3 regions of the Mesorhizobium sp. B2-1-3 genome follow, and region 3 is predicted to be linked to each of the others. Evidence: riboswitches for the same ligand, from Rfam matches in the RefSeq annotation. Region 3 holds a riboswitch; each other region holds the start of a gene.
The links. Region 3 has a riboswitch for cobalamin ahead of FJ973_RS04780 (DUF1636 family protein). Riboswitches for the same ligand answer to the same signal wherever they lie in the genome.
Positions count from the first base shown of each region.

Region 1 (13,699 bases), on a different contig from region 3:
CCGCCCCGGCCACATCTTCCCGCTCATCGCGCGCGAAGGCGGCGTGCTGATGCGTTCGGGCCATACCGAGGCGGCCGTCGATCTGTGCAAGCTCGCCGGCCTGCCGCCGATCGGCGTGATCTCGGAACTGGTCAATGATGACGGCACCGTCAAGCGCGGCCCGCAGGTCGCGGCTTTTGCCGAGGAGCACGGCCTCAAGCAGGTTTCTGTCGCCGACCTCATTGCTTACCGGCAACGCAAGGAAACGCTGGTCGAACGCGTGGCGTGCTCCGAGATCGACACGCTCGGCGGCAAGGCGCAGGTCTTCACCTACACGCTGCCGTGGGATTCCATGCACCATGTCGCCGTCGTCTTCGGCGACATCCGCGACGGAGAAGAGGTGCCTGTGCGTCTGCACTCCGAGGACGTGGTGACCGACGTCTTCGGCACCAGCCACCGGCTGGACGCCATCATGAAGGCGATGGGCGAGCGCAAGCGCGGCGTCATCGTCTATCTGCGCGAGGGCTCGGTCGGTGTCGCCCACCAGGAGCGCAACCGGCCGGCGAGCGGCGACCGGGAGGACCACGAAGAGGCGCGCCGCCGCGAGAATGAATGGCGCGAGATCGGGCTCGGTGCTCAGATCCTGAAGGATCTCGGCATTTCCTCGATCAATTTGATCGCCTCGCGCGAGCGCCACTATGTCGGCCTCGAAGGTTTTGGCATCCACATCGCCAAGACCGAGATTCTCTAGGTTCGACGGCGGCAATAGCGTCCGATCCGCTGAACCGGACGCGTCATGGTTCATTCCGCGGCAGCGACGGCCGCTTCACACCCATCCAACTCGCATTTGTGAGTGGCAAGACTGCGCTGGCCGAGCAGCACCGTGACCAGCGCGATGCCGCCCGCGACCACCGAGACCCAGAACCCGTTCTGGGCGCCGAACGCATCCACCACCGCGCCGGCGGCGAAAGAGCCCAGCGCCATGCCGATGCCGATTCCCGTTGTCACCCAGGTAATGCCCTCGGTCAGCATCGCTTCCGGCACATGCCGTTCGATCAGGCCGAATGCCGTGATGAAAGTCGGCGAGATCGCCACGCCGCTGATGAAGACGGTCAGCGCCAAAATCGGCACGCTGTCGGCGGTGAGCGGCAAAATCGTGCTGACTGCGATGATGGCGACCGCGACGGTCAGCTGGCGCTGTAGCGGCGTCTTGAGGTTGAGCGCGCCGACCACGATGCCCAACACGAACGATCCCAGCGCATAGACGCCGATCACCAGGCTTGCGGCACCGGCTTGGCCGAACTCCTTGGTGATCGCCACGGTGCTCACTTCCGTCGTCGCGAAGGTCGCGCCGATGAAGATCAGGGTGAAGGTGATGATCTGTACCGGCCGCAGGCGGATTGCCGAGCCAGTCGAACCATGGTCCACCGGCCGCACTTTCGGCTCGGTCGATCGCTGCAGGATGAATGCTATCGAGCCCAAAGCGAGAAACAACGTGCTCGCCAGCATGCCTGCTTCCGGAAACAGCGCCGCACTGAGGCCCACCGACAGCGCCGCGCCGGCGATATAGACCAGTTCGTCGGCCGCCGATTCGAAGGCGAAGGCGGTGTTCATCTCCGGCCGGCCGCGAAAAAGCTCGGTCCAGCGCGCGCGCACCATTGCCGGCATGCTGGGCATGGCCGCTGCCAGCAGCGCCGACACGAACATTGTCCATACCGGCCAATCCTGGTTGGCCGACGCAATCAGCAGCAGGAATGCCAGCACGGAGATGATGGTGGTGGGCACGACGATCCATGTCTGGCCGAGGCGGTCGACCAGCCTGGAGATCTGCGGCGCCAGGAAAGCGTTGGCCAGCGCGAATGTCGCCGAGACGGCACCCGCCAGCCAGTATTCGCCACGCGTCTGCGACAGCATCGCCACGATGCCGATCGGCGCCATGGCGATCGGCAGGCGCGCCATGAAGCCTGCAGCGGCAAAGCCCTTGGCGCCAGGGGCTCGAAAGATCTCGGAATAGGGGTTCTGCATGGTCCGTTCCTCGACAAAAGGCGATTCGGAAATTACATACGATGCGTATGAACACTAAATAGATCATACGTCGCGTATGTCAATTGGCATACGTGACGTATGTGGATAAGGCCAGAAGAGATGCACAAGCCCCGCAGGGAAATGATCGCCGAAACGCGCGCCAAATTGATTGCCGCGGCCCGGCATGCGTTCGGAACGATCGGTTATGCCGAGGCATCGATGGATGATTTCACCGCATCGGCAGGGCTGACGCGCGGTGCGCTCTATCATCATTTCGGGGACAAGAAGGGGCTTTTGCAGGCGGTTATCGCCGAGATAGACGCCGAGATGGCGGCACGGGTGAATGAGGTTGCAGCGAAAGCACCGACCCGCTGGCAAAGCTTCGTCGACGAATGCACGAGCTACATCGAAATGGCGCTGGAGCCGGAAATCCAGCGCATCATGTTTCGGGACGGTCCGGCCGTGCTGGGGGATCCCGCGCAATGGCCGAACGCCAATGCCTGCGTCGCGTCGATGACCGATCACCTGACGACGCTGCAGGGCGACGGGGTGGTTGTCCCGGGCGTAGACCCCGAGACCGCGGCACGGCTGATCAACGGGGCGAGCAGCCAGGCGGCGCAGCGGATCGCCAATTCGAACGACCCGGAAGCGACGTCGAAGACCGTGGTGGCGGCATTCAAGCAACTGCTCGAAGGATTGTTGAGGAAGGATGCCGGAGCCGCCTGACGACGGCAGGCCGCCGGCAGCGCGCTGCGCATGCCGTATCCGAAATCAAATCAAGGGTTTGTCAGACTTTTCGCATGTTGCCGCCTTGAGGCGTGCGATCGTTGATTTGAGCGGAACTTCGCCCTGTCCGCAAAACGTCTCGCTCATGATCAGCTCGGGCAGCGGCAGCCGCCGCCCCCAGCCATGTGTTTCGAGGTCCGGTTTCGGCGCGAACTCCGAGACACGGCCGACACAGAGATAGGCCACCGGCGTCACATGCTCGGGAATCGACAGAAGGCCTTTCAACGCCTGCGCCTCGATAATGCTGACCCAGCCAACGCCGACGCCTTCGGCGCGCGCCGCCAGCCAGAAATTCTGCACCGCGCAGACCGTGCTGTAGAGATCCATCTCGGGATTGTGCCAGCGTCCCAGCGGCGAACCCTGTGAGCGTCGGCGGTCGCAGGTGATACAGATATTGAGCGCGCTTTCGCAGATGCCTTCCAGCTTGAGCTTGCGGTAGAGCGCCCGCCGCTCTTCCTCGATCGCCGGCAATTCCTGCTCGCGCGCCGCGAGGAACAGGTCGCGCACCTGTTCCCGTCGTTCGGTGCCACGAATGACGATGAAATTCCATGGCTGCATGAAGCCGACCGATGGCGCGTGATGGGCGGCAAGCAGCAGCCGCGCCAAGACCTCGTCGTCGACGGCCTCTGATGTAAAATGGCTGCGGACATCGCGCCGCGTGAACATGGCGCGGTAGACCGCATCGCGCGCCATCTGGTCGAATCCGTCACCCACGGGGATGGTCATATTGTCCGGCATCGCTTGTCCCCTTGCGATTGCAATCAACTGCCGTCCGCCTGACCATGCGGATGACGATGCCTGCCAGGCCGGTCTTCTGGCTCGGGATCAACCCGCATCCGGCGCCTTCCCGTCATCGACAGTGGCATTTACCGGCGCGGTCCCCCTTACAGCGTTGGGCACGCCACGGTATCAAACCGTGTTCCCGATTCTCCCGCTCGCGGCGGGCACCAGGCAGTGGCCGGGACTTTACGACGAAGCCCCTGCGCCGCCAATCCCCGCGGCGACGCGAACGGACGCAAGCGCGATTTTCCCCAACCATCAGGCCGCAACGCATGGCCATCGCCGCGCCAGGGCACTAGATAGGGAGCATGGCCACTCGTCTCTACACCCATCCGATCTTCCTCGAGCACATCACGCCACCCGGCCATCCGGAGCGGCCGGACCGCTTGCGCGCAATCGAGCGCGTGCTCGACGACGAGGCTTTTGCCGCGCTCGATCGCCTCGAGGCGCCACAAGGCGACGAGGCCACCATTCTCTACGCGCATCCCGAGGATTTCGTCGAGCGGGTACGCGCCGCCATTCCCGATACGGGCATCGCCCGCATAGATGCCGACACAACGGCCAGCCCGAAGAGCTGGCAAGCGGCGATCACCGCGATCGGCGCCGCCAACGCCGCCGTCGACGACGTCTTTGCCGGCAGGGCAGACAACGTTTTCGTCGCCGCCCGGCCGCCCGGCCATCATGCGGAGAAAGCGACGGCGATGGGCTTCTGCCTGTTCAACACGGCGGCCATCGCCGCACGTTATGCACAGCGCAAACACGATATCGAACGCGTCGCCATCGTCGACTGGGACGTGCATCACGGCAACGGCACGCAGGATGTTTTCTGGGACGATCCGTCCGTGCTTTATTGCTCGACGCACCAGATGCCGCTCTACCCCGGCACCGGAGCAAAGAACGAAACCGGCGCCGGCAACATCGTCAACGCGCCGCTTGCGCCGCAGACCGGCAGCGAGGCGTTCCGCGATGCCTTCCTGTCGCGCGTGCTGCCCTCGCTCGACAATTTTGCACCCGACCTGATCATCATTTCGGCCGGCTTCGACGCGCATCATCGCGATCCGCTGGCCGAGATCAACCTGACCGAGGATGATTTCGACTGGGCGACCGGCCAACTCATGCAGCGCGCGGCGCGCCACAGCGCCAACCGGCTCGTCAGCCTGCTCGAGGGCGGCTACGATCTGCAAGGATTGGCATTTTCGGTCGCCGCCCATGTCGGGCGACTGATGAAAGGATGAATGATGGCTGGTGAAATCAACGAAGACGTCAAGGCGATGAGCTTCGAACAGGCTCTCGACGCGCTGGAGAAGATCGTCGATGATCTGGAGCGTGGCGATGTGCCGCTCGACCAGTCGATCAAGATCTACGAGCGCGGCGAGGCGCTGAAGGTGCATTGCGACCGGCTGCTCAAGGCGGCCGAGGACAAGGTGGAGAAGATCAGGCTGTCCCGCGACGGCAAGCCGGTCGGGACGGAGCCGCTGGACGCGGATTGAGGCACGCAGCCGTCTCTCTGGTTTTTGACACGATCATGATTGAGGATAGAACGCGTCCCGATTGAAACGGCTCCAGGACAAGAGGAGATACGGAAGCGATGTGCAGAAACATCAAGACCCTGTTCAATTTTGATCCGCCGGCGACCAACGACGAGGTGCGCGATGCAGCCCTTCAATTCGTTCGCAAGCTGAGCGGAACGACGCGGCCTTCGAAGCAGAACCAGCACGCATTCGACCATGCCGTCGAGGCCATCGCGGCGTCGGCGCGCGAGCTTCTCGATTCGCTTGAAACCAACCAGCATCCGCGCAATCGCGAGGAGGTTGCGGCCAAGCTGCGGGCGAAGGCGGCGATCCGCTTTGCCTGATCTGGCCAAAGCAGCCATCGGCCGCTGACAAGGAGAGTTCATGAGCTTCTTTCCCGGGAAGGATCCTGAAGCCGGCGATGCCTTTGCCGGCGACCAGATCGAATTGATGGTCATTCCGAACGCCAAGGACATTGGCGGTTTTCAGGTTCGCCGCGCCTTGCCGACCGCCAAAAGGCGGCTGGTCGGTCCCTTCATCTTCTTCGACCGCATGGGCCCGGCCATCCTGCGTGCCGGTCAGGCGCTCGACGTCCGGCCGCATCCTCATATCGGCCTGTCGACGGTCACCTACCTGTTCGACGGCAGGATCAGGCATCGCGATTCGCTCGGCACCGAGATGGTGATCGAGCCGGGTGACGTGAACCTGATGACCGCCGGCCGCGGCATCGTCCATTCGGAGCGCACGCCGGAAGAACTGCGCGGCGCGCCGATGTCGATCTCGGGGCTGCAGACATGGTTGGCGCTGCCGGACGGCAAGGAGGACGTGGCGCCGGTTTTCGAAAACACCGCTGTCGCGCGGCTTCCCGACATCGACGCGGAAGGCGTCAGCGGCCGCATCGTTATAGGCGATTTCCAGGGGCTGCGTTCCCCGGTGCGAGCCGATTCCGAGACGCTCTACGCCGACCTCAGGCTGGCGCCCGGCGCCAGCGTGAAAATCCCTGCCGACGCGGAAGAACGCGCCATCTATACGCTGGAAGGCGAGGTCTCGATTTCCGGCGACGTGTTTCCGGCGGAACGGCTGCTGGTGTTCCGGCCCGGCGACGAGATCGTCGTATCCTCACAGGCTGGTGCCCATTTCATGCTGTTCGGCGGTGCCTCGCTGGGCTCGAAGCGCTACATCTGGTGGAATTTTGTCTCGTCCTCCAAGGAGCGCATCGAACAGGCCAAGCAAGAATGGAAGACCGGCCGCTTCGACATCGTTCCCGGCGATGAGGAAGAGTTCATTCCACTGCCGGAAGGCTGAGGAAATCGACGACGGGGCGTGCCTTTCGCGTCATTTGGCAGGCATTTACTTTCGCCTGCCGGCGGCCTATCCCGCGCATGAACAGAAGCTTGGGCCTACCCGTGAACGCAACGCCGCATACGCCGCTTCTCGACAAGGTCCTCATCCCGGCCGAGCTGCGCACGCTTTCCGAAAGCGAATTGCCGCAATTGGCATCAGAGCTCCGCCTCGAACTGATCGACGCGGTGTCGCGCACCGGCGGTCATCTCGGCGCCGGGCTTGGCGTGGTCGAACTGACCGTGGCGCTGCACTATGTCTTCAATACCCCCGATGACCGGCTGATCTGGGATGTTGGCCACCAGGCCTATCCGCACAAGATCCTGACCGGGCGCCGCGATCGCATCCGCACCCTGCGCCAGGAGGGCGGCCTCTCCGGCTTCACCCGCCGCACCGAGAGCGAATACGATCCGTTTGGCGCCGCCCACTCCTCGACGTCGATATCGGCCGGCCTCGGCATGGCGGCGGCCCGCGATCTTGCCGGCGGCCGCAACAATGTCATCGCTGTCATCGGCGACGGCGCCATGTCGGCCGGCATGGCCTACGAGGCGATGAACAATGCCGGCGCGCTCGATGCCCGCCTGATCGTCATCCTCAACGACAACGACATGTCGATCGCCCCGCCGACCGGCGCCATGAGCGCCTATCTGGCGCGCCTGGCCTCTGGCAAGGCCTATGTCGGCCTGCGCGACTTCGGCAAGAAACTGACCTCGTATCTTGGCAAGCGTGCCGACCGTGCCATCACCAGGGCGGTCGAGCATGCGCGCGGCTACGTCACCGGCGGCACGCTGTTCGAGGAGCTCGGCTTCTACCATATCGGTCCGATCGACGGCCACAATCTGGACCATCTGATCCCGGTGCTGAAAAATGTCCGTGACAATGGCAAGGGCCCCGTGCTGATCCATGTCGTCACCCAGAAGGGCAAGGGCTACGCGCCGGCCGAGGCCGCGGCCGACAAATATCACGGCGTCAACAAGTTCGACGTCATCACCGGCGCTCAGGCCAAGGCCCCGGCCAACGCGCCGGCCTATACCAAGGTGTTCGCCGAAAGCCTGATCCGGGAGGCCCAGGAGGACGAGCGCATCGTCGCCGTCACCGCCGCTATGCCGGGCGGCACCGGGCTTGATCTGTTCGGCGAAGTGTTTCCGGCCAGGACCTTCGACGTCGGCATCGCCGAACAGCATGCGGTGACGTTCGCGGCCGGCCTCGCGACCGAAGGCTACAAGCCGTTCGCGGCGATCTATTCGACCTTCTTGCAACGTGCCTACGATCAGGTCGTGCACGACGTGGCGATCCAGAAATTGCCGGTGCGCTTCCCCATCGATCGCGCCGGCTTCGTCGGAGCCGACGGCGCCACCCATTGCGGCGCCTTCGACACCACCTTCCTGGCCTCCCTGCCGGGCTTCGTCGTCATGGCGGCGGCCGACGAGGCGGAACTGCGCCACATGGTGCGCACCGCGGCAACCTACGATGACGGCCCGATCGCCTTCCGCTATCCGCGCGGCAATGGCGTCGGCGTCGACATGCCCGATCGCGGCTCGGTGCTCGAAATCGGCAAGGGCCGCATCATCAGGGAAGGCGGCAAGGTGGCACTCCTCTCCTTCGGCACGCGCTTGCAGGATTGCCTGATCGCGGCCGAGGAACTGGGCGCGTCCGGGCTTTCGACCACCGTCGCCGATGCGCGCTTCGCGAAGCCGCTCGACGAGGACCTGATCCGACGGCTGGCCCGCTCGCACGAGGTTCTGGTCACGGTGGAGGAGGGCGCCGTCGGCGGCTTCGCCAGTCACGTTTTGCAGTTCCTCGCCCATGAGGGCCTGCTGGAAAGCGGTCTGAAAGTGCGCCCGCTTGTGCTACCGGACGTGTTTGCGGACCACGCCAAGCCGGAAAAGATGTATGCCGATGCCGGTCTCGATGCCGCCGGCATCGTCCATACGGTTTTCACCGCCCTCGGGCAGGCGGTCCGCGCCCAGCGCGCCTGACTCGACACATCAAGCGCTTGAATCGGTTTGCCGGCTCGATGTCGTAACGCATTGTTGACATTGCGGTTTGGCGTTTTGCTTACCGTGTCTCTTGCCCGTTTTTCAACGGCACGCTGCTAGGTTCTGGCCAGGCAGGGAGACAACAACAGTGAAGACGCTTCTGTGCGGCATGGCGATCCTGACCGCCATCGCAGCGCCGGCCATCGCCGGAACGCGCTACGAACGCAATCTCGAGAAGGCGGCCGCGGATATAGTCGCCAGCAGGATGGGGCATATCAGGGGCGGCTTCTCCTACAAGCAGCTGCCGCAGCTTGTTGTCCCGCCGGACGCCGCATCGGCATCCGCCGCGCCAGTCGAGCGCCCGCGCAGGGAAGTTGCCCGCGATCGGGATGACGGCCTGTCTCCCGCCGTCGAACGGCAGGCTCCCCGCACCATCTTCTGATCTCGCCCAAATCAAACCACCCAAATCAAAACCACATGTCGCGCACGCAGCGGCCGTCGCGCGGCAGATCGTCGTAGGTCTCGAGACCGTCGAAATGGTCGATCGGCAGGTCGGCCACGGCTTCCGGCGGCGCAAGCCTTACATTGACGGCGATCCGCGTGCGGCCGGACTCGGCTGGGCGCAAACCGCGCCAGGCAAGCACGCACGCACATGTCGGGCAGAACAGGATCTCGAGCGTGGGTTCGGCCTTGCCGGCACGTTTATAGCTTTTTATCGGCCCCACGACGCGGATACGTTCATCGACAAAGTCGTAGGCCCAGAGCGTGCCGTAACGTCGGCACAGCGTGCAGTTGCAAGCGGTGATCGGCCCGGGATCGCCCTTCAAGGTCCAGTGGGCCGCACCGCAATGGCAGGTTCCCGTAAGCATCCGTCCTCCTTCGCCTTCGGCAGCAAAACGGCGTTTCTTCCTTATCATCGTGGCCGACCTGATGCGATATGCGACTGGCCGCGAGCGGCTCTCTGCGGTCGCTGCCCTGCGGCGATGTTGCTTCTCCTGCTCCAATCTCCTTGCCTTCGCCGCCGGCTTTCGCCAAGGAAGACCGATGAATTTTCCCCGGCCAGCCAGCACGCGCCAGCGGCTCGACGATCTGCTCGTAGCGCGTGGGCTGTTTTCCAGCCGCTCGCGTGCACGTGACGCGATCGAACGTGGTACGGTAACTGTTGATGGCGTCATTGGCCGCAAGCCGGGTCAGGCCGTGCAACCGGAATGCGTCATCGCCGTTGATGACCCGGCCCAAGGCTATGTCTCACGCGCGGCGCTGAAGCTGATCGCCGGGCTCGACCATTTCGGCCTCGATCCGGCCGGCTGTGAGGCGCTCGACATCGGCGCCTCGACCGGCGGATTCACCCAGGTCCTGCTCGAACGCGGCGCGACCCATGTCACGGCGATCGATGTCGGTCACGGACAGATGCATGCTGATATCGGCAAGGACGCGCGCGTGACGGTCATCGAGGGGCTGAACGCCCGCGATCTCTCAACCGCCGATCTTGGCGGCCGGAGTCCGGACTTCATAGTCTCCGACGTCAGTTTCATTTCACTGAAACTGGCCCTGCCGCCTGCGCTTGCCATCGCCAAGCCGGGTGCCGCAGCGATGTTTCTGGTCAAGCCGCAGTTCGAGGCGGGTCGCGAGGCGATCGGCAAGGGCGGCCTGCTGAAAGACCCCTATCATGCCGCCCGTGTCGCCGGCTTGCTGCAGGATTGGCTGGATGCCGTGCCCGGCTGGCGCTCGCTCGGCTTGCATCTGTCGCCAATCGAGGGCGGTGACGGCAATCGCGAATTCCTGCTTGGTGGGGTCAAGGACCGATGAGCGCACGCTTCACCATCAAAAAGCTTGGCGCCCAGGGGGATGGCATCGCCGACACCGAAAGCGGCGATCTGTTCATTCCTTTCACGCTGCCAGGCGAGGTCGTCACCGCGGCGCGTGAAAGGGATCGCGCCACGCTGATGGCGCTGATCGAGGCCTCGCCCCTGCGCATCGAACCCGCCTGCCGACATTTCGGCGAGTGCGGCGGCTGCGCCCTCCAGCATTTGGAGGCGCAAGCCTATCAGCAGTGGAAGCGCGAGAAGGTCGTGCATGCGCTGAGAGGCATCGATTGCGAAATAGGCGGTCTGGTCGCCTGCGCGCCGCACACGCGCCGCCGCGTCGTGCTCGCCGCCAGGCGCACCGAAACAGGCATGCTGCTCGGCTTCAATCGCCATCTGTCGCCGGAAATCATTTCCATCTCCGAATGCCCGATCTCGCTGCCTGGGATCGTCAGCGCGCTCGACGGCTTGAGGGCACTCGCCGAATTGATCTGCGCCACCCCGAAATCGTTTCGCATGGCGGTCACAGTGACGGATTCCGGCCTCGACGTGGCGGTGCATGAATCGGGCAAGCTCGGCGAAAACCAGCGCCGCATCGCCGCCAATTTTGTCATTGCGCAGGGCTTTGCCAGACTGTCCATCGATGACGAGATCATCATCGAGCCGAAGAAGCCTGTCGTCATGTTCGGCAGCGTTGCCGTCGCGGTGCCGCCGGGCGCCTTCCTGCAGGCGACGGAGGCAGCCGAACGGACCATGGCCGATATCGTCGGCGGACATCTGAAACGTGCCAAAAAAATTGCCGATCTCTTCGCCGGCTGCGGCAGCTTCGCCCTGCGGTTGGCCGCGAGATCGGAAGTGCATGCGGTGGAGGGCGATGCGGCCGCACTTTCGGCGCTCGATCGGGGTTCACGCTTCGCCACCGGCCTGAAACGCGTGACCGGCGAGCGCCGAGACCTGTTCCGCCGTCCGCTGACGTTCAAGGAGTTAAACGCCTTTGATGGCGTTGTCTTCGATCCGCCCCGCGCGGGCGCGGAGGATCAGTCGAAGCAGATCGCCCGCTCGGATGTTCCATTCGTTGCCGCGGTCTCCTGCAACCCGGTGACGCTCGCGCGGGATTTGCGCATCCTCATCGACGGCGGCTACGCGGTGAAAAGCGTGACGCCGATCGATCAGTTTCTGTGGTCGCCCCATGTCGAGGCTGTTGCCTTGCTGGAGAAGCCGCGGAAAAGACGTTAGGCGCTTAGCCCTGCTCAGCGAGACTGGTCGCGTCATGCAGTCTGCCCCGAAATCCCAGCCAGATTTATCGCTAAAGTTGTGGATCATCGCCACTGCGGTTGAATCTGCCCCGCAAAAAGGCATAATCCAAATTGGGATAGGGGGAGAAGATGATTTCACCAGGTTTTGTTGCCGAGATTTTTGGTTCGGCTCTCATCATGGCGCTCACCGGTGCGGTGCTCGCTTGGATCTTGAGAAAATTCACGCGTGTGGGGCTGGTGCCATCCTATGCGCTTGGCGTCGCGGTCATGACGTTTGTCGGCGCTGCGCTCTATGTCTCGGGCCATGATGGGACCGTCGACTACCTGAGTGCATGGACCCAGTACGCGATCGGCGGCGTTATCGGCTTCCTGATCCTGTATGCCACGTCGCGCCGGTCTGTGAGCAAGACCTAGCAGACTGGCCACGAGGCGGCTTCAAACCCTTGTGCCGCCGACCGTCATCTGGTCCATCCTGAGGTGCGGCTGGCCGACGCCGACCGGCACGCCCTGTCCAGCCTTGCCGCACATACCGATGCCGTTGTCGAGCTTCATGTCATTGCCGATCATCGAAACGCGGTGCATGGCGTCGGGCCCGTTACCGATCAGCATGGCGCCCTTGATCGGTTGCGTCACCTTGCCGTTCTCGATCATGTAGGCTTCGGTGCAGCCGAACACGAACTTTCCGGAGGTGATGTCGACCTGGCCGCCGCCGAAGGAGACGGCATAGATGCCGTTCCTGACCGAGGCGATGATCTCGTCCGGCTCCATGTCGCCCGATGTCATGTAGGTGTTGGTCATGCGCGGCATCGGCTGGTGCGCGTAGCCCTCGCGCCTTCCGTTGCCGGTGGCCCGCATGCCCATCAGCCGGGCGTTCTGGCGGTCCTGCATGTAACCGACCAGCTTGCCGTCCTCGATCAGCACGTTGCGCGCCGAAGGCGTGCCTTCATCGTCGACGGTGAGCGACCCGCGTCGTTCCGCGATCGTGCCGTCATCGACGACGGTGACGCCCTTTGCCGCCACCTGCTGGCCCATCAGGCCGGCGAAAGCGGATGTCTTCTTGCGGTTGAAGTCGCCTTCCAGCCCGTGGCCGACGGCCTCGTGCAGCATGACGCCGGGCCAGCCGCTGGAGAGCACGATGTCGAAAGTGCCGGCCGGCGCCGGTACGGCTTCGAGATTGACCAGCGCCTGACGCAGCGCCTCCTTGGCGGCGTGCTTCCAGCTGTCCTCGACGAGGAAGTCGCCGAACGCCTTGCGTCCGCCCATGCCGTAGGAGCCGCTTTCCTGGCGGTCGCCGTCGCCGACCACCACCGACACGTTCACCCTGACCAGCGGCCGGATGTCGCGCACCACCTGGCCGTCGGCGCGCACGATCTCGACATGCTGCCAGGACGAGGTCAGCGATGCCGAGACCTGGCGCACGCGCGGATCCTCGGCGCGCAGCCATGCGTCGACTTCCTGCAACAGCTTCGCCTTGGCCTCGAAGGAAGGGGAGGGGATCGGGTTCTCATCGCCATAGAGATGGCGGTTGGTGCGGGCGGGCGCGGCGGCAAGCGTTCCGGAATAACCGCCCTTGACGGTCGAGACGGCGTTAGCCGCGCGTCGCAGCGAAGCCTCGGACAGGTCGCTGGAGTGGGCATAGCCGCTGGCTTCGCCGGCAACCGCGCGTAGGCCGAAACCCTGGTCGGTGTTGAAATTGGCCGTCTTCAGCCGACCGTTGTCGAACATCAGCGCTTCGCTCTCGCTGTATTCGACGAACAACTCGCCATCGTCGGCGCCGTTGATGGTCTCTGCGACGATCTCCTTGACGCGATCGTCGGAAATATCGAATTGGCCGATAAGGCTGTTCATGGCGTATGTCCGTGGATGAATGGTTATATCCGGGATGTAGGCGCGAAGCCGCGCCCAGACAATCGCCAATCGTCATTCAAATGCAGGGCGGCGGCGTCCCGGATCTATCCCAGGTCCGGAAAACCTATCGTTGATCGGCAGCTCCCGGGTCGAGGCGCGGGAGTCTACGGCAGGGCCGCAAATCCGTCGGCAAAACCCTTGAGGTCCACCGGGATGCCGATGCCTTCTTCTGGCGTCTGGAAGACGATGAACGTGGCCGACGTGCCGGTCTTCAGCGTATCGAGCAGCGGCTTCTCGAGAATGACCTCAGCGTAGCAGCCGTCCTGGAAGCAGCGCACGAAATAAGCGCGGCCGATATCCTTGCCGTCGACATTGAGGCCGAGCCCGTT
Region 1 is NZ_VFWL01000019.1:23,792-37,490, reverse strand. Features, by position in the region: gene ribB (3,4-dihydroxy-2-butanone-4-phosphate synthase) at 1-730, shown strand, start outside; gene FJ973_RS25250 (MFS transporter) at 781-2,004, opposite strand; gene FJ973_RS25245 (TetR/AcrR family transcriptional regulator) at 2,125-2,730, shown strand; gene bluB (5,6-dimethylbenzimidazole synthase) at 2,776-3,528, opposite strand; cobalamin riboswitch at 3,577-3,757, opposite strand; gene FJ973_RS25235 (histone deacetylase family protein) at 3,879-4,805, shown strand; gene FJ973_RS25230 (exodeoxyribonuclease VII small subunit) at 4,809-5,060, shown strand; gene FJ973_RS25225 (DUF2277 domain-containing protein) at 5,159-5,425, shown strand; gene FJ973_RS25220 (pirin family protein) at 5,466-6,386, shown strand; gene dxs (1-deoxy-D-xylulose-5-phosphate synthase) at 6,464-8,401, shown strand; gene FJ973_RS25210 (hypothetical protein) at 8,550-8,843, shown strand; gene FJ973_RS25205 (GFA family protein) at 8,869-9,270, opposite strand; gene FJ973_RS25200 (TlyA family RNA methyltransferase) at 9,446-10,210, shown strand; gene FJ973_RS25195 (class I SAM-dependent RNA methyltransferase) at 10,207-11,442, shown strand; gene FJ973_RS25190 (hypothetical protein) at 11,592-11,876, shown strand; gene tldD (metalloprotease TldD) at 11,898-13,310, opposite strand; gene FJ973_RS25180 (invasion associated locus B family protein) at 13,475-13,699, opposite strand, start outside.
Region 1: another riboswitch for cobalamin. It lies ahead of bluB (5,6-dimethylbenzimidazole synthase); the one in region 3 lies ahead of FJ973_RS04780 (DUF1636 family protein).

Region 2 (3,380 bases), on a different contig from region 3:
CACGCCTCGATATCAAGCGCCGAAAGCGGCTTGGAGCAGCAGGCGAGAATGAAGCCGTCCTCGATCTCGTGATCGAGGATGCCGCCATTGTGGCTCATCTCGACCTCGCCCGAGAGCTTCTTGACCTTGCAGGTTCCGCACAGGCCGAATTCGCACGCGGCGGGGATTCTGACTCCCGAGGCGCGCGCCGTCTGCAGCACCGTCTGGCCGGCGACGCATGCGGCATCGACGTCCGAAATCGAGAACCGGATCGGCGTCGCGGCTTCGACAGGAATGGCTGCGCCGTCTCCGGTCGGCGAGGCGAACGGCGCCGGGATTTCCTCCACCAGCGGCGCTGCAAAGCTCTCCTGATGGTATCTCGCCATGTCGAAGCCGGCGGCTTCGAGCATGCCGCGCACGGCACGCATGAAGGGGTCGGGGCCGCAGCAGAAGATTTCGCGCTCTCGGAAATCGGGCGCCAAAAGCGGCAGCCGGATGGCGTCGATGCGGCCCATATGGCCGAACCAGCCTTCCCGGCTCGACCGCTCCTCGATCATGAAACCGAGCGACAGGCCGGGCATGCGGCTGCCGAGCAATTCCAGCTCCTTGCGGAAGATGATCTCTTCGGGGCGGCGGGCGCAGTTGACGAAGCCGACATCGGTCCATGGCGCGCAGTCATTCAGCCAGCGCAGCATCGACATCATCGGCGTCACGCCGGAGCCGGCCGAGATGAACAGATATTTGGCCGCCGGGTGGCTGTGCAGCGAAAAGTCTCCGGCCGGCCCATACGCCTTGACGTGCGAACCAGGCCTCAAATGGTCGAACATCCAGCGTGTGCCGGTGCTGCCGGCCTGCGCCTTCACCGTCACCGCGATCGAGAATGGCCGTGAAGGCGAAGACGACAGCGTGTAGGTGCGCATCAGCAACCCATCCGCTGTCGGCAGTTCCAGCGTCACGAACTGGCCCGGCTTGTAGCGGAACCAGGTCTGGTTGTCGGAGCGGAAGGTGAAGGTCTTTACATCAGGCGCCTCGTCGCTCACGCCGATCACTTCCAGCACCTGGAGCCTGTCGTTCCAGGGCGCCATCTGATCGAGATGGCGATAGAGGCCGAGATCCGTCATCGCATTCATCCCTTACCTCTCAAGCAACGCTGCGCAGGGCCGGCCGGCCGTCTTCGGCGAGGCGCGGACCGATGAAACGCGCGTACCAGTCGACGAACTGGATGACGCCGCCTTCGTGCAGTTCGGAATAGGGGCCGGGTTCATAGGCCGGCGACAGGATGCCGAAGGCGTTTTCCTCGACGATGCGACGATCCTGGCCGTTGGTCTCGGTCCAGACATGGGTGAGTTCGGCAAGGTCGTAGTCGACGCCCTCGACCGCGTCCCTGTGAACCAGCCATTTGGTCGTCACCGCGGTCTCGGTGGCGCTGATCGGCAGCACGCGGAACGTGACGGCGTGGTCGCCAAGGATGTGGTTCCAGGTCGTCGGATAGTGATAGAGCAGCAAGGAGCCGATGCGGTCGGTGGCAACGCCGTCGGACAGGTTCTTCTTGACCGCGCGTTTTCCCGTCATCGTATAACTGACGGCATCGCGCAGCAGCGGCGCGCGGGTGGCACGGTACTGTCCGGCCGGGTCGATGCGGAACCTGCTCGGCAGGCCGGCCGCCTCGCACTTGGCCCAGTGCGACAGCATCTCCGGGTCGCTGTCGGCGTCTTGCACGCCAGTCACGGTCGGCGCCTCCGGGAAGGTCTTGCAGAGCTCCGGATGGTTGCCGGCGCAATGATAGCATTCGCGGTTGTTTTCCCAGACCAGCTTCCAATTGCCCTTCTCGACGATGGTGCTCTCGAAGGCGACCTTTGCTTCGCGCAGCCGATGCGGCAGCAAATAGGGTTCGATCATCGTCCGCATCGGCGCGAAATCCGCCGGCTCGTCGGCGAGGCAAATGAAGATGTAGCCGCCGACGCTTTCGCAGGCGACCGGCTTCAGGCCGAACTGGCTCTTGTCGAAACCCTCGGCCATCTGCCTGGCGAACAGCAGCCTGCCGTCCAGTTCATAGGTCCACTGATGGTAGGGGCAGACGAGCTTCGCCGCCGTGCCCTTGTCTGTGTTGCAGACGCGGCTGCCGCGATGGCGGCAAGAATTGTGGAAGGCGTTGATGTTGCCCTTCTGGTCACGCACCAGCACCACAGGATAGTCGCCGATCTGCACGGTGATGAAGCTGCCGGGCCGGGGCAGTTCGCAATCATGGCCGATGAACAGCCAGTCGCGGTACCAGATCAGCTCCATGTCGAGCTTGAAGTAGTCGGGATCGGTATAGAAGGGCTGCTCGAGCGAGAAGCCGTCCCTGCGGTCTTGCAGCCGTTTCAGCATGTCGTTGCGCGCATCCATGTCCTGTCCTCGCATTGAAGTCCTGTCCTCGCATCGAAGGACTGAACGGAGGGGAGAGAGGAAGGATCAAGCCGCGCGCCGGCTTGCGCCGGACATGCACCATCCGCCTCTTGACCGCCCGCCGCGATCAGTCGAGTCCAACATCTCGGGCTGGTTTCCGGGCTCTGGAGCTGTCCTTGCGGACTGTCGCGACACCTTCCCAGGCCTTTGCCCAGTGGTCTCCCGTTGCGACCTGAACTCCACCACCGTTGCGGGGGCAGCGCCGGATTCTGACCGGCTTCCCAATTCTCCGCCTCGTCGTCACGCGGCGGCACCTGAGATGGCAGGATCTAACCATGATCGCCGACTTGTCGTCGGCATGAAAACGACATCGCATCCATGCCGCGCGACACGCATTGGAAACGGCGCGGCCGCCGTTGCAGGGCAGAAAGCCTCAGGTCGCCGCCTCGGATTCCGTCTCGTGGCGGAGGCAAAAAAGGTTAACGGTTTCGAAAAGTGACTGTTAGCGCCCTCTAAAATCGAACCGAACGGTTCGTTTCTGTTGACGATGCGTGCAGGACGGTGTGAACACTGGGCCTTCGACACAGTTGGTGATCGCGCGACGCGTTTGCATAACCAACTGATAGTAAACAGAAAAAAACGAATGTTGAAGGCTCTGGCACAATTTCAAGTGGTGGAAACTTGGTCCACACGGAAAAACTTCGTGATTGGAAATGGCGGTATGGCTTTCCCACATCGGGGCTGTCCGAACGACGCGATTTCCTCCCAAGACACGCCGCTAGACGGACGGAAAAATACTGGAGTATCAAAAAATGAAAAAGATCATTCTCACTGCCGCCGCCCTTCTGGCTGTTTCCGGCAGCGCCTTCGCTAGTAGCGACCATTATGGTTCGAATGCCCCTGCGGCCACCGCCGTCGACAGCTCGTACACCGCTTCGACCAAGAAGTCGGAACCGGCTGCCCAGACGCCTGTCCAGGGTGCCGATCGCAACCTCTTCGGCAACAACTAACAG
Region 2 is NZ_VFWL01000035.1:183-3,562, reverse strand. Features, by position in the region: gene FJ973_RS30620 (hybrid-cluster NAD(P)-dependent oxidoreductase) at 1-1,100, opposite strand, end outside; gene FJ973_RS30615 (aromatic ring-hydroxylating dioxygenase subunit alpha) at 1,120-2,367, opposite strand; cobalamin riboswitch at 2,498-2,700, opposite strand; gene FJ973_RS30610 (DUF680 domain-containing protein) at 3,180-3,377, shown strand.
Region 2: another riboswitch for cobalamin. It lies ahead of FJ973_RS30615 (aromatic ring-hydroxylating dioxygenase subunit alpha); the one in region 3 lies ahead of FJ973_RS04780 (DUF1636 family protein).

Region 3 (13,699 bases):
TTCGCCCGGTTGAAGGCGAAGGATGCTGGCTGGACGCTGGCTTCTGCGAGACGACGGACTGACATTTAGCGATCGACCTCACCAAACACGATGTCGAGGGAGCCGAGGACGGCGGTGACGTCGGCCAGCATGTGACCGCGGCACAGGAAATCCATGGCCTGGAGATGCGCGAAACCGGGCGCGCGCAGCTTGCAGCGATAAGGCTTGTTGGTGCCGTCGGAGACCAGATAGACGCCGAACTCGCCCTTGGGCGCCTCGACCGCCGCATAGACCTCGCCGGCCGGCACGCGGTAGCCCTCGGTGTAGAGCTTGAAGTGGTGGATCAGCGCTTCCATCGAGCGCTTCATCGCCTGGCGCTTTGGCGGCACGACCTTGCCGTCGAGGTTCGACACCGGCCCGGCGCTTTCCTTGCCGAGCAGGAGATCGATGCACTGGCGCATGATCTTCGCCGACTGGCGCATCTCTTCCATGCGCACGAGGTAGCGGTCGAAACAGTCGCCGTTCTTGCCGATCGGAATATCGAAATCGAGCTCCGAATAGCATTCATAGGGCTGCGATCTGCGCAGGTCCCAGGCAGCGCCCGAGCCACGCACCATGACGCCGGAAAAGCCCCAGGCCCAGGCGTCGGCCAGCGAAACCGTGCCGATATCGACATTGCGCTGCTTGAAGATGCGATTGCCGGTCAGCAACTGATCGAGGTCGTCGATCGACTTCAGGAACGGATCGATCCACTTGCCGATGTCCTCGAGCAGCTTCTGCGGCAGGTCCTGGTGGACGCCGCCCGGACGGAAATAGGCGGCATGCATGCGCGAACCCGAGGCGCGCTCATAGAACACCATCAGCTTTTCGCGCTCGACGAAGCCCCACAGAGGCGGCGTCAGCGCGCCGACGTCCAGCGCCTGCGTCGTCACATTGAGGATGTGCGACATGATGCGGCCGATCTCGCAGTAGAGCACGCGGATCAGCTGACCGCGCTTCGGCACCTCGATGCCGAGCAGGCGCTCGGCGGCCAGTGCGAAGGCATGCTCCTGGTTCATCGGCGCGCAATAGTCGAGCCGGTCGAGATAAGGCACTGCCTGCAGGTAGGTTTTGTGCTCGATCAGCTTTTCGGTGCCGCGATGCAAGAGCCCGATATGCGGATCGACACGATCGACCACTTCGCCGTCCAACTCCAGAACCAATCTCAAAACACCATGCGCGGCAGGGTGTTGCGGTCCGAAGTTGATGTTAAAATTGCGGACGGAGGTTTCAGCCATTACTGCTTTGCCTTCTCATCCCCTGGCAGCACGTAATCGGTGCCTTCCCATGGGGACAGAAAATCGAAATTGCGGAATTCCTGCTTCAGTTCCACCGGCTCGTAGATGACGCGCTTGGCCTCGTCGTCGTAACGCACCTCGACGAAGCCGGTCAGCGGGAAATCCTTGCGCAGCGGGTGACCGTCGAAACCGTAATCGGTGAGGATGCGCCGCAGATCCGGGTGACCCGAAAACAGCACGCCATAGAGATCGTAGGTCTCGCGCTCGAACCAGTCGGCGCCGGGATAGACGCCGGTGATCGACGGCACCATCGTCTCCTCGTCGGCCTGCACCTTGATGCGGATACGCACGTTCTGCTTCGGCGACAACAGGTGATAGACGACGTCGAAGCGCTTGGCCCGTGACGGATAATCGGCGCCGCAGACATCGATGACCGAGATGAATTGGCAGCGCGGATCGTCGCGCAGGAAAGTCACCACTTCGATCAGATCGCGCGGTTCGACATGGATGGTGAGTTCGCCATAGGCGAACACTGCTTCATTGACGCGGCCAATCAATTTTTCGCCGAGATAGGTCGACAGTTCGCTCAGGGATGCGGCCATGGATTTACCGTTCGATCGTGCCGGTGCGGCGGATCTTCTTCTGCAGCAGAAGAATGCCATAGAGCAGCGCTTCGGCGCTCGGCGGACAGCCGGGCACATAGATGTCGACCGGCACGATGCGGTCGCAGCCGCGCACCACCGAATAAGAATAGTGGTAATAGCCGCCGCCATTGGCGCAGGAGCCCATCGAGATGACGTAGCGCGGCTCCGGCATCTGGTCGTAGACCTTGCGCAGCGCCGGGGCCATCTTGTTGGTCAGCGTGCCGGCAACGATCATGATGTCGGACTGGCGCGGAGACGCGCGAGGAGCAACACCGAACCGCTCCGAATCGTAGCGCGGCATCGAGGTGTGGATCATCTCGACGGCGCAGCAGGCGAGGCCGAAGGTCATGAACATCAGCGAGCCGCTGCGCGCCCAGGTGATCAGCGCCTCGGTCGAGGTGACGAGAAAGCCCTTGTCGGCGAGTTCGTTGTTGATTTCGAGGAAGAACGGATCATCGGACCCAACCGGCCTGCCGGTATTGGGATCGATCAGACCCTTGGGCTTCGGCGCGACGAGCGTGCCGGAACTGTCGCTCAATCCCATTCGAGCGCTCCTTTTTTCCATTCATAGGCAAAGCCGATGGTCAGCACCGCCAAAAACACCATCATCGACCAGAAACCGAGCATGCCGATTTTCGAGAACGACACCGCCCACGGAAACAGGAAGGCCACTTCCAGGTCGAAGATGATGAACAGGATCGACACCAGGTAGAAGCGGATGTCGAACTTCATACGGGCGTCATCGAACGAGTTGAACCCGCATTCGTAGGCGGAAAGCTTTTCCGGGTCGGGATTGCGGTAGGCCACCAGGAACGGCGCCACGATAAGCGCGACGCCGACAGCCGCCGCCACTGCGATAAACAGGACGATGGGCAGGTACGAACTGAGAAGTGCGTTCATGCTGCGGCTTTCCGTTGGCGCCAATCCATTTTGATTACAGCACCAGACCCCATTTCGGAAGCGTGACAGTTTAACCGCTGAACCGTTTTAAGGGGCCTTTGCTGCAACGCGGCGAGGGTTAGCGCAGCGCTTCCGGCGAAGCAAGTCAAACCTTGTTCAAAACACTGGCCTGGACGGCATAAGGGAAGAAACTGGTCCGATCCGCTCCTGTCTGATTTCCTTCGCTTTTTACTCCACTTTTCTCTCCTGACAGAGTTGCCGCCAAAACCCTGCTAACATGGCCGGAATCAACTGTCCGAACGACGCTCAACAAGCCATCAGAGTCGCATCCGAATGAAGGAAAAGATCTCGCTTGCCACGGCCCGGCGTATCGCGCTCGCCGCCCAAGGGTTCACTGATCCCCGCCCCGCCGGCACGCCCGACCGACGCCACTTCGCCCGCGTGCTCTCGCGTACCGGCCTGCTGCAGATCGATTCCGTCAGCGCGGTGGTGCGCGCTCACTACATGCCGCTCTATTCGCGCCTTGGTCCCTACCCGTTCGCCTTGCTCGACAACGCCGCCGTCACGCGCAAGCGCACGGTTTTCGAATACTGGGCGCACGAGGCTTCCTTCCTGCCGGTCGAGACCTATCCCCTGATGCGTTGGCGCATGCAGCGCGCGGAGCGTGGCGATGAAATGTATCTGGGTCTCGCCAAATGGGGCCGCGAGCACGCCGCCTATATCGAAGAGATCTACCGCGAGGTCGCGGAGCGCGGCCCGATCGCCGCCTCCGCGCTCGAAGGCCAGAAAGGGTCCGGCGGCTGGTGGGGCTGGAGCCACGCCAAGCATGCCTTCGAATGGCTGTTCTGGGCAGGACGCATCACCACCGCGCACCGCCGTGGCTTCGAACGCTTCTACGATCTGCCCGAGCGCGTGCTGCCGCAGGCGATCCTCGATCTGCCGGTGCCGTCAGCCGAGGACGCGCATCGGGAATTGCTGCGGATATCCGCCCGCGCTCATGGCGTCGCGACAGCAAGCGACCTGCGCGACTATTTCCGCCTGTCGCCGGCCGACATGAAGGGCCGGCTGGAGGAGCTGGTTGAAACAGGCGAGCTGGTGCCGGTGCGTGTCGAGGGCTGGAACAAACCGGCTTACCTCCATAAGGAGGCCCGTATTCCACGAAAAATCGAGGCCCGCGCCTTGCTGGCGCCGTTCGATCCGGTCGTTTTCGAGCGCTCGCGCACGGAGCGGCTGTTCGATTTCCACTACCGCATAGAAATCTACACCCCTGCCGAAAAACGGCAATACGGCTATTACGTCCTGCCGTTCCTGCTCGGCGACAGGATCGTGGCGCGCGTCGACCTCAAGGCCGACCGGCCGGCCAGCGTGCTACGCGTCCACGCGGCCTATGCCGAGCCCGGCGCGCCGCCTGAAACCGCCGCGCAACTCTTCCAGGAATTGACGCAGATGCAGGGCTGGCTCGGCCTCGAACGGATCGAGGTTACGCCCGCCGGCGACCTTGGGCAGCCGCTCGCCGACATTGCCGTGTCGTAGACGCGCGTTGACACCGCCGCCTGCAAGAGCCTAAATCCATTCCAGACGGTCTCCTCTCGGCAAAGGGAGGAGCCAAGAGGGAATGCGGTGCGAAATCTCGATTTCAAATCCGCGGCTGTCCCCGCAACTGTAAGCGACGAGCCAAGGCCGAAAACCACTGGGACGGTCCCGGGAAGGCGGCACGAAGGCGATGACCCGCGAGCCAGGAGACCTGCCGTCTGAGACATAAGAATCCGATCGCCCGGCGGGTTTTCCGGGCAAGGAGCCCGATTTGGAACGCGACAGCAGTTTCCCGGCTGAAACAGCGGACATTTTGTCTGGCGATAGCGACTTGTCTGGCGATAGCGACGCCTTGGCCGGCGTCACTGTCATCATCTGCGCTTCCTGCCGCGACGAGACCGGTTCCGATGCCCATCCCCGCGCCGGCGAAGTTTTGGCTCAAGATACGCGCCAAGCCGCAACGGCCGACAATGTCCGTGTCCGCACCGTCGAATGCCTCGGCAACTGCAAGCGCCGTCTCAGTGCCGCGATTCTTCGCGACGGCTGCTGGAGTTATGTCTTCGGCGACCTGAACATCGCCAGCGGCGCCGATCTCGTCACCGGCGCGAAACTCTTCGCCGCTTCGACCAACGGCCTCATTCCGTGGCGTGGTCGCCCGGATTCCCTCAAGCGCGGCCTCGTCGCCCGCATTCCTCCCCTCGACATGCTGAAGGACTGATCATGACCGCCGCAGTTTCCGCCGCCACTCTCTCCCGCGTCCCCTGTACCGTGGTCACCGGCTTCCTGGGTGCCGGCAAGACCACGCTGGTCCGCCATCTCCTGGAGAACGCGGGCGGCAAGCGGATCGCCATCATCGTCAACGAATTCGGCGACATCGGAATCGACGGCGAGATCCTCAAGGGCTGCGGCATCGACACCTGCCCGGAGGAAAACATCGTCGAACTGGCCAATGGCTGCATCTGCTGCACCGTCGCCGACGATTTCGTCCCGGCGCTCGACCAGATCCTGTCGCTGACGCCGAAGGTCGACCACATCCTGATCGAGACCTCAGGCTTGGCTCTGCCCAAGCCGCTGGTCCAGGCCTTCCAGTGGCCGACAGTGAAGAGCCGGGTGACAGTCGACGGCGTAATCGCCGTGGTCGACGGTCCGGCATTGGCCGAGGGGCGCGTCGCCAACGACATGGACGCCCTGCAGGCGCAACGCGCGCAGGACCAGACACTGGACCACGACGACCCCGTCGAGGAGGTGTTCGAGGACCAGATCGCCTGCGCCGACCTCATCATCCTGTCGAAGAGCGACCTGATGGATGCCGCAGGTTCGGCTCGCGCCAACGCCATCATTGGCGAACACTCCGCCCGCGCCGTGAAGGTCGTGCCGACGGCTCATGGCAAGGTCGATCCGTCCGTGCTGCTCGGGCTAGGCCTCGCCGTCGAGGACGACATCGAGAACCGCAAGTCCCATCATGACGGCGCCTTCGACCACGAGCACGACGACTTCGATACGTTCATCGTCGACATCCCCTCGATCGCCAACCCGGACGACCTGGCAAAGCGCGTCGCGACCGCCGCCGAACAGGAGAACGTGCTGCGGGTGAAAGGCTTCGTCGAGGTCGGCGGCAAGCCGATGCGGCTGTTGCTGCAGGCGGTCGGTCCGCGCGTCAATCATTATTATGACCGCGCCTGGACGGCTGACGACGACCGCCGCTCGCGCCTGGTCGTCATCGGCCTCAAGGGGCTGAACCGCCCGGCGATCGAGCATATCCTCGCCGGCTGAGGCAACACCGACCGCGATGCACATCCTCACCACCACATCCGCCTCGCTCGACGATCTCGCCGAGCCGGTCGATCTGCGGCAGACGCCGGCGGAAATGGTGGCGCTGTCCTTCACGGACAGCGACCTGGCCGGACTGGCAGCGGCCTGGAAAGGCGACGCCGATCGGCTGCCCACGATGCGGCTGGCCGCGCTGCGCGACCTGCGCCACCCCATGTCCGTCGACCTCTGGATCGACAGCGTCGCCCGTCACGCCAAAGTCATTCTGGTGCGTATTCTCGGCGGTTACGAGTGGTGGCGCTACGGCTGCGACCAGTTGGCCGTGGTTGCCCGCGAGCGCGGCATAAAGCTGGCGCTGCTGCCCGGCGAGAGCCATGACGAGGATATCAGGCTGATCGAAGCCTCGACGCTGCCGCGCGAGGAACTGGACGGGCTGCTCAATTATTTCCGCCAGGGCGGCCCGGCCAATATGAGCGCGCTGGTGCGCAGGCTGGCGCGATTGGCGGGGTCTGATGGCGAGATTGCCGAGCCGGTAAGCGTGCCGAAAGCCGGGTTTTATGAGCCGGGGCGCGGAGTCGTGGAGAAGCCGGACTTATCGAATGTTGACGATCCTTCACACCCCCCTCTGTCCGGCAGGACATCTCCTCCGCAAGGGGGGAGATCGGCTGTCATCAAGGCCGGCTCCTCTTCTGTCCCCTTGGACAGGGATTTATCTCGACCATCCGCGATAGGCGAAATCGTCGATGAAAGAGCAATCTCCCCCCTTGCGGGGGAGATGTCCGGTAGGACAGAGGGGGGTGTGACGGAACTCGACGCCGGCAACGTCAACCCACCCGTGATTCCCATCCTCTTCTACCGCTCGATGCTGCTCGCCGCCGATGTCGCGCCCATCGACGCGCTTTTCGAGGCGCTACGGCAGCGCGGCATGCTGCCGGTGCCGATCTTTGTCTCCAGCCTGAAAGACCCGGAATCTCTGGCTTTTGTTGAAACCGCGATTGCCCAGCCCAAGCCCGCCGCCATCATCACCGCGACCGCTTTCGCGTCCGGCGCCGAACCCGGCGTCGAAACCCTGTTCGACCGCGCCGGCGTTCCCGTCTTCCAGGTCATCGTCGCCACCACCCGCCGCGACGTATGGGAGAAGAACCAGCGCGGGCTGGCCCCCGCCGACCTCGCCATGCATGTCGTTCTGCCCGAACTGGACGGCCGCATCCTCGCCGGCGCCGTTTCGTTCAAGGGCGAAAGCGAGACCGACCCGGCGCTCGGCCACCGCGCCTTTGCCAACCGGCCGGAGCCCGATCGCGTCGAACAGGTGGCGGACCGGGTCGCGGCCTTCATCAGGCTTCGGGAAACGCCGCGCGCCGAGCGCAAGGTCGCTATCCTGATCCCCGATTACCCAAGCGCTCCCGGCCGCACCGGCTATGCGGTCGGGTTGGATGTGCCATCCAGCGTGCTGGCGATGCTGCACGACCTCCAGGAACAGGGCTATGCGGTTGAAGGGATCCCGCAATCGCCGCGTGCGTTGCTGGATTTGCTGGAGTCCGGCAAGGCCGGGCTGGGGCTGGATGAGTACCTTGCCCTCTCAACGGAATTGCCGGGCGCAGCAATTGCTGCCGTAGAAGCAGCTTGGGGCAAAGCCGAAGGCGAGACAGGTTTGCGCGAGGCACCCCCCTCTGTCCTGCCGGACATCTTCCCCGCAAGGGGGGAGATTACGCCGTCATCTCTGTCTTCGCCAATCTCCAACGTTGCAAGAGTAGCTCCAGCGTCGAAACTGCCAATCTCCCCCCTTGCGGGGAAGATGTCCGGCAGGACAGAGGGGGGTGTTCAAGCGCTGCCCGCCGCCAAATTCCCCTTCCGCGCCGCGACCTTCGGCAACATCACCGTGGCGCTGGCTCCAGACCGCGGCCGCTCGGCCGACCGCCGCGCCGACTATCACGACCCGACGCTGCCGCCGCGCCATGCGTTGCTCGCCTTCGGCCTGTGGCTGCGCAAATTGCTCGGCGTCCATGCGCTCATCCATGTTGGCGCGCATGGCACGCTGGAATGGCTGCCGGGCAAGACGGTTGCGCTTTCGCAAAGCTGCTTCCCCGAGATCGTCACCGGTCCCCTGCCCGTCATCTATCCCTTTATCGTCTCCAATCCCGGCGAGGCGGCGCAGGCGAAGCGGCGGATCGCCGCCGTCACGCTCGGCCATCTGCCGCCGCCGCTCACCGGCGCCGGATTGGACAAGAACCAGCACAGGCTCGAACGGCTGGTCGACGAATACGCCCAGGCTGACGGTCTCGACCGCCGCCGCCGCGACCGTCTGGCCAGTCTGATCGTCGAAACCGCGCAGACGACGGGCCTCGCCGCGGAGGCCGGCGTTGCCCGCACCGACGCGCCGGACGAGGCCCTGCGCCGCATCGATGCCTGGCTCTGCGACCTGAAGGATTTCGCTATCAAGGATGGGCTGCATGTCTACGGCCGCGCGCCCGACGAAGAGCCCGACCTTATGCGCCGGCAAAGCGCCGAGGCCGAAAAGGCCGCCCTTCTTGCCGCGCTCGACGGTCGTCATGTCACCGCGGGCCCGGCCGGCGCGCCCGCGCGCGGGCGTTCCGACGTTCTGCCCACCGGCCGCAACCTGTTCACGTCGGACCCGCGCGCCATGCCGACGCCGACGGCTTACGACATCGGCAAGGCTGCCGCCGAGGAAGTGGTGCGCGCCTATATGCAATCGCATGGCGACTGGCCGCGCTCGCTGATCATCGACCTCTGGGGTTCGGCGTCTTTGCGCACCGGCGGCGAGGAGATCGCGCAGGGGCTTTCGCTGATGGGCTGCCGCCCGCAATGGGATGCCGCCACAGGCCGCGTCACCGGCATCGAGGTGTTGGCGCCGGCAGCGCTTGGCCACCCGCGCGTCGACGTCACCTGGCGCATATCGGGCCTGTTCCGCGACATGTTCCCGACCCAGATCGCGCTGATCGATGCCGCTGCCAACGCCGTTGCCGCGCGCGACGAGGACGATTCGGAAAATCCGCTCGCCGCAAGGACCCGCGCCGAGGGCAAGATCAGCCCGCGCATCTTTGGCACCTCGCCTGGCACTTACGGCGCTGGCGTCGAGGAAATCCTGTCGAGCGGCGACTGGGCGGCGCGCGAGGAAATCGGCCGCGCCTATCTCGATGCCACATCGCATGCCTATGGCGGCGCCGGCGGTGAGGGGATCGCCGCGCCCGGCGCATTCGAGAACCGCATCGCCGAAGCCGATCTTCTCGTCCACACCGGCGACGATCCCGGCCGCGACATCCTCGAAGGCTCGGCCGATGTCGCTTTCATCGGCGGCTTCTCGGCCGCCCTTGCAGCGCTTGGCAGGAATGCCGACGTCATCGTGCTCGACACGACCGATCCGCAGAGGCCGAAGCCGCGTTCACTTAGTGAGGCCGTGACGCGCGTCGTGCGCGCCCGCGCCGTCAACGCCCGCTTCATAGCGGGCCAGATGCGCCACGGCCCGCGCGGCGCCTCGGAATTCGCCGAAACGGTCGACCGGCTGGTTGGCTTCGCCGAAACCACACAGGCCATACCGGGCGCGCTGATAGACGCCGTGCACGATGCCTATCTCGGCGATGCGGACGTCCGCGCCTTCATCCTGCGCGAAAACCCGGCCGCCGCGAAAGCCATTGCCGAACGCCTCCTGTCGGCGCGACGGCGGGGCCTCTGGCATCCCTTGCGCAATTCGATCGACGACGACCTCGCGGCACTGATTGCCGAGGCACGGGAGTTGGCGGCATGAACGCCTACTCCCGCCGCGGCGCCTGCCCGGCCCTTTCGGCGCCGATGCAGACCGGCGACGGCCTGCTGGTGCGGCTCAACCCGGTCGCCGGAGGCCCATCTTCTGGCGGATTGTCGCCGAAGCTTCTGATCGGGCTGGCAGAATCCGCCCTGCGGCACGGCAACGGCATCATGGAAGTGACAGCGCGCGGCAGCTTGCAAATACGCGGATTGACCACGCAAAGTGCAACCCTGCTGGCGAAGGAAGTCGATGCGCTGGGCATTGTGGTCCGCACTGGCGTACCAGTGGAGACCGGACCACTGGCCGGCATCGATCCGCAGGAGATCGTCGACCCCAGGCCGCTGGCTGATCGGATCAGGGAAGCGGTCGAGGACGCCGGGCTGTCGCAGCGGCTCGGGCCGAAGGTTTCGGTCGTTGTCGACGGTGGCGGGCAACTGACGATGGATGCTGTGACGGCCGACGTGCGGCTGAAGGCGGCGAGCACCGAGGCGGGAATCCGCTGGCGGGTGTCGGTTGCCGGTGACGGGCGGAATGCGAAAGTGTTGGCAAAGGTCAACGCGCATGCCGCTAGAGACATAGCCGTCGCAGCGCTTAGGATGGTGGCTGAAAAAGGCCGCGAAGCGCACACACGGGATTTATCGGAGAGGCAAATAGCGTCTCTCGCAAGTTGGCATTCTACGGCGCCCCCCTCTGTCCTGCCGGACATCTCCCCCACAAGGGGGGAGATTGCTCATTCACGCTCGCCTTTGCCAATTTCCTGGGATGCAGAAGGAGAGCCGGCGCCCGAACCGCCAATCTCCCCCCTTGTGGGGGAGATGTCCGGCAGGACAGAGGGGGGCGCCGTAGAGCACCCTCGCTCGCCGATTGGCGTTTTCGACTTGAACACTGGCCGCGCTCTCGGCATCGGTCTCCCCTACGGCAGCATGCCCGCCGAAAGGCTCATCGCCCTCGCTCAAAGCGCTCTCACCCTCGGGACGTCAGAAATCCGCCTCGCCCCGGGCCGCGCCCTGCTCTTCCTCGGCCAGCCACCAGCCGCCAATCCTTCCCTCCAGCAAACAGCCGCCACCCTCGGCTTCGTCACCGCCCCCACCGACCCGCGCACGCGCATCGCTGCTTGTCCCGGCGCGCCGGCTTGCGCCTCGGGTCGCATCGCCACGCGCGACATTGCCGAGGCGATCGCCACCGAAAACGCCGATAGTCTTGACTTCACCTTGCATGTTTCTGGCTGCGCCAAGGGTTGCGCGCATCCCGGCCCAGCGGCGCTGACCGTGGTCGGCGGCGAAAATGGAGCCGGACTTGTCGTGAACGCGACGGCAAAGGCCCTTCCTGCCGGTTACAGGCCGGGCTATGACGCCGCGCGCGGCATCGGCCGCGTCGCGGCGGCAATCCGCAGCGCACGCTATCAGGGCGAGACCGCCGCCGCCTGCCTGACGAGGCTGGGGCCGGCCGGCATCGCAGAGGCTTATCGACAGGAATGACAATGGTCGCCTACGACTACATCCACGACGGCACGGCGATCTACGAACGCTCCTTTGCCATCATCCGCGCCGAGGCTGATCTCGCGCGCTTTTCCGAAGCAGAGGCCGATGTCGCGGTCCGTATGATCCATGCCTGCGGCCAAGTGGAAGCCGCCAAGGATTTTGTCTTCTCCAGCGATTTCGTTGCCGCCGCACGGGCCGCGCTTGCCGCCGGCGCGCCGATCTTCTGCGACGCCGAAATGGTCTCGCACGGCGTCACCCGCGCCCGCTTGCCTGCCGGCAACGAGGTGATCTGCACGCTGCGCGATCCGCGCACGCATGAAATCGCCAGGACGATCGGCAACACACGTTCTGCCGCCGCGATCGACCTGTGGGGCGAGCGCATCGCCGGTTCGGTGGTAGCCATCGGCAATGCGCCGACCGCACTCTTCTACCTCCTGGAGAAGCTGCGCGACGGTGCGCCGAAACCGGCCGCCATCATCGGCATGCCGGTGGGCTTCGTCGGTGCCGCCGAATCGAAGGATGCGCTGGCGCAGAATTCCTACGGCGTACCCTATGCAATCGTGCGCGGCAGGCTTGGCGGCAGCGCCATGACCGCGGCAACCCTCAATTCCCTGGCGAGGCCCGGCCTATGAACGCGCTTCCCAAAACCGGCTCAAGGGGCCGCCTGGTCGGCGTCGGTACCGGTCCCGGCGACCCAGAACTGTTGACGCTGAAGGCCGCGCGTGCGCTGGCCGAGGCCGATGTGGTGGCGTATTTCGCCAAGCGCGGCAACAACAGCAATGCGCGCGCCATCGTCGAGACGCGCTTCCGGCCCGACATGCTGGAGCTGCCGTTGCTCTATCCCGTGACCACGGAGATCGACAAGGATCACGACGATTACCGCGCGCAGATATCGGCCTTCTACGAGGAGTCCGCCGAGACCGTTGCCGGTCATCTGGATGCCGGTAGGATGGTCGCCGTGCTGTCGGAAGGCGATCCGCTCTTCTACGGCTCCTACATGCATCTGCATGTGCGCCTCGCCCATCGTTTTCCGACCGAGGTCATTGCCGGCGTTACCGCCATGTCGGGCTGCTGGTCGGCGACCGGCCTGCCGATCGTTCAGGGCGACGACGTGCTGACCGTGCTGCCGGGCACGATGAGCGAGTTCGAACTGACCCGGCGCCTCGCCGACACCGATGCCGCCGTCATCATGAAGGTCGGCCGCAACCTGCCCAAAATCCGGCGGGCGCTGGAGGCCACCGGCAAGCTGACACGCGCCGTCTATGTCGAGCGCGGCACCATGCCGGGCAGCGTCTCGATGCGGCTCACCGACAAGCCGGACGACAAGGCGCCCTATTTCGCCATTGTGCTCGTTGCCGGCTGGTCCGGACGCCCTGTCGCGTCGGCGGGTGGCGCATGAGCGGCCGCCTCACTGTCATTGGGCTCGGACCTGGCAACGCCGATCAGGTGACGCCGCAGGCGAGCCACGCCGTCGCCGAGGCAAGCTTCTTCTACGGCTACAAGCCCTATCTCGACCGGCTGGAATTGCGCCCGGACCAGACCCGCATCGCCTCCGACAATCGCGAAGAGCTTGCCCGCTCCAACGAGGCGCTGGCGAAGGCGGCCGAAGGTCACAATGTCGCCGTCGTCTCCGGGGGCGATCCAGGCGTCTTCGCCATGGCGGCGGCCGTCTGCGAGGCGATCGAAGCCGGCCCCTCCGAATGGCGCGCGATCGATCTCGCAATCGTGCCTGGCGTCACCGCCATGCTCGCAGTCGCCGCCCGCATCGGGGCGCCGCTCGGCCATGATTTCTGCGCCATCTCGCTGTCCGACAATCTGAAGCCATGGGACCTGATCGAACTGCGCCTGCTGGCGGCCGCCGGCGCCGGCTTCGTCATCGCGCTTTACAATCCGATCAGCAAGGCGCGCCCTTGGCAGCTTGGCCGCGCCTTCGAATGTCTGAAGGCCATTCTGCCGGGCACCACGCCCGTCATCTTCGGCCGCGCCGCAGGCCGGCCTGACGAACGCATCGAGGTGTTCCTGCTGGCGGATGCCGATGCCGACAAGGCGGACATGGCAACCTGCATCATCATTGGTTCGCCGGAAACCCGGATCATCAGGCGCGGTAACAGGCCGGCGCTGGTCTACACGCCGCGCTCCGCGGCAGGCTCGACAAGATGATCGACCATGTCGGCAAGCTGATCAACGGTCGCAGCCGAAGGAATCTCCGGCAGCGCAGGCCTGTGCACCATGACGACGTCGAGGCCAAGCGCCCGCGCCGCGGCGATCTTGCCATAAGTCGCCGCGCCGCCGCTGTCCTTGGATACAACGATGTCGATACCGTGCCGCTGGAGCAGCGTGCGTTCCTCCGCC
Region 3 is NZ_VFWL01000002.1:41,123-54,821, reverse strand. Features, by position in the region: gene FJ973_RS04810 (NADH-quinone oxidoreductase subunit E) at 1-65, opposite strand, end outside; gene FJ973_RS04805 (NADH-quinone oxidoreductase subunit D) at 66-1,256, opposite strand; gene FJ973_RS04800 (NADH-quinone oxidoreductase subunit C) at 1,256-1,858, opposite strand; gene FJ973_RS04795 (NADH-quinone oxidoreductase subunit B) at 1,863-2,444, opposite strand; gene FJ973_RS04790 (NADH-quinone oxidoreductase subunit A) at 2,435-2,800, opposite strand; gene FJ973_RS04785 (winged helix-turn-helix domain-containing protein) at 3,134-4,333, shown strand; cobalamin riboswitch at 4,363-4,567, shown strand; gene FJ973_RS04780 (DUF1636 family protein) at 4,605-5,051, shown strand; gene cobW (cobalamin biosynthesis protein CobW) at 5,054-6,106, shown strand; gene FJ973_RS04770 (cobaltochelatase subunit CobN) at 6,123-9,866, shown strand; partial or broken gene cobG (precorrin-3B synthase) at 9,863-11,423, shown strand; gene FJ973_RS04760 (precorrin-8X methylmutase) at 11,347-11,979, shown strand; gene FJ973_RS04755 (precorrin-2 C(20)-methyltransferase) at 11,976-12,746, shown strand; gene FJ973_RS04750 (precorrin-3B C(17)-methyltransferase) at 12,743-13,507, shown strand; gene FJ973_RS04745 (cobalt-precorrin-6A reductase) at 13,471-13,699, opposite strand, start outside.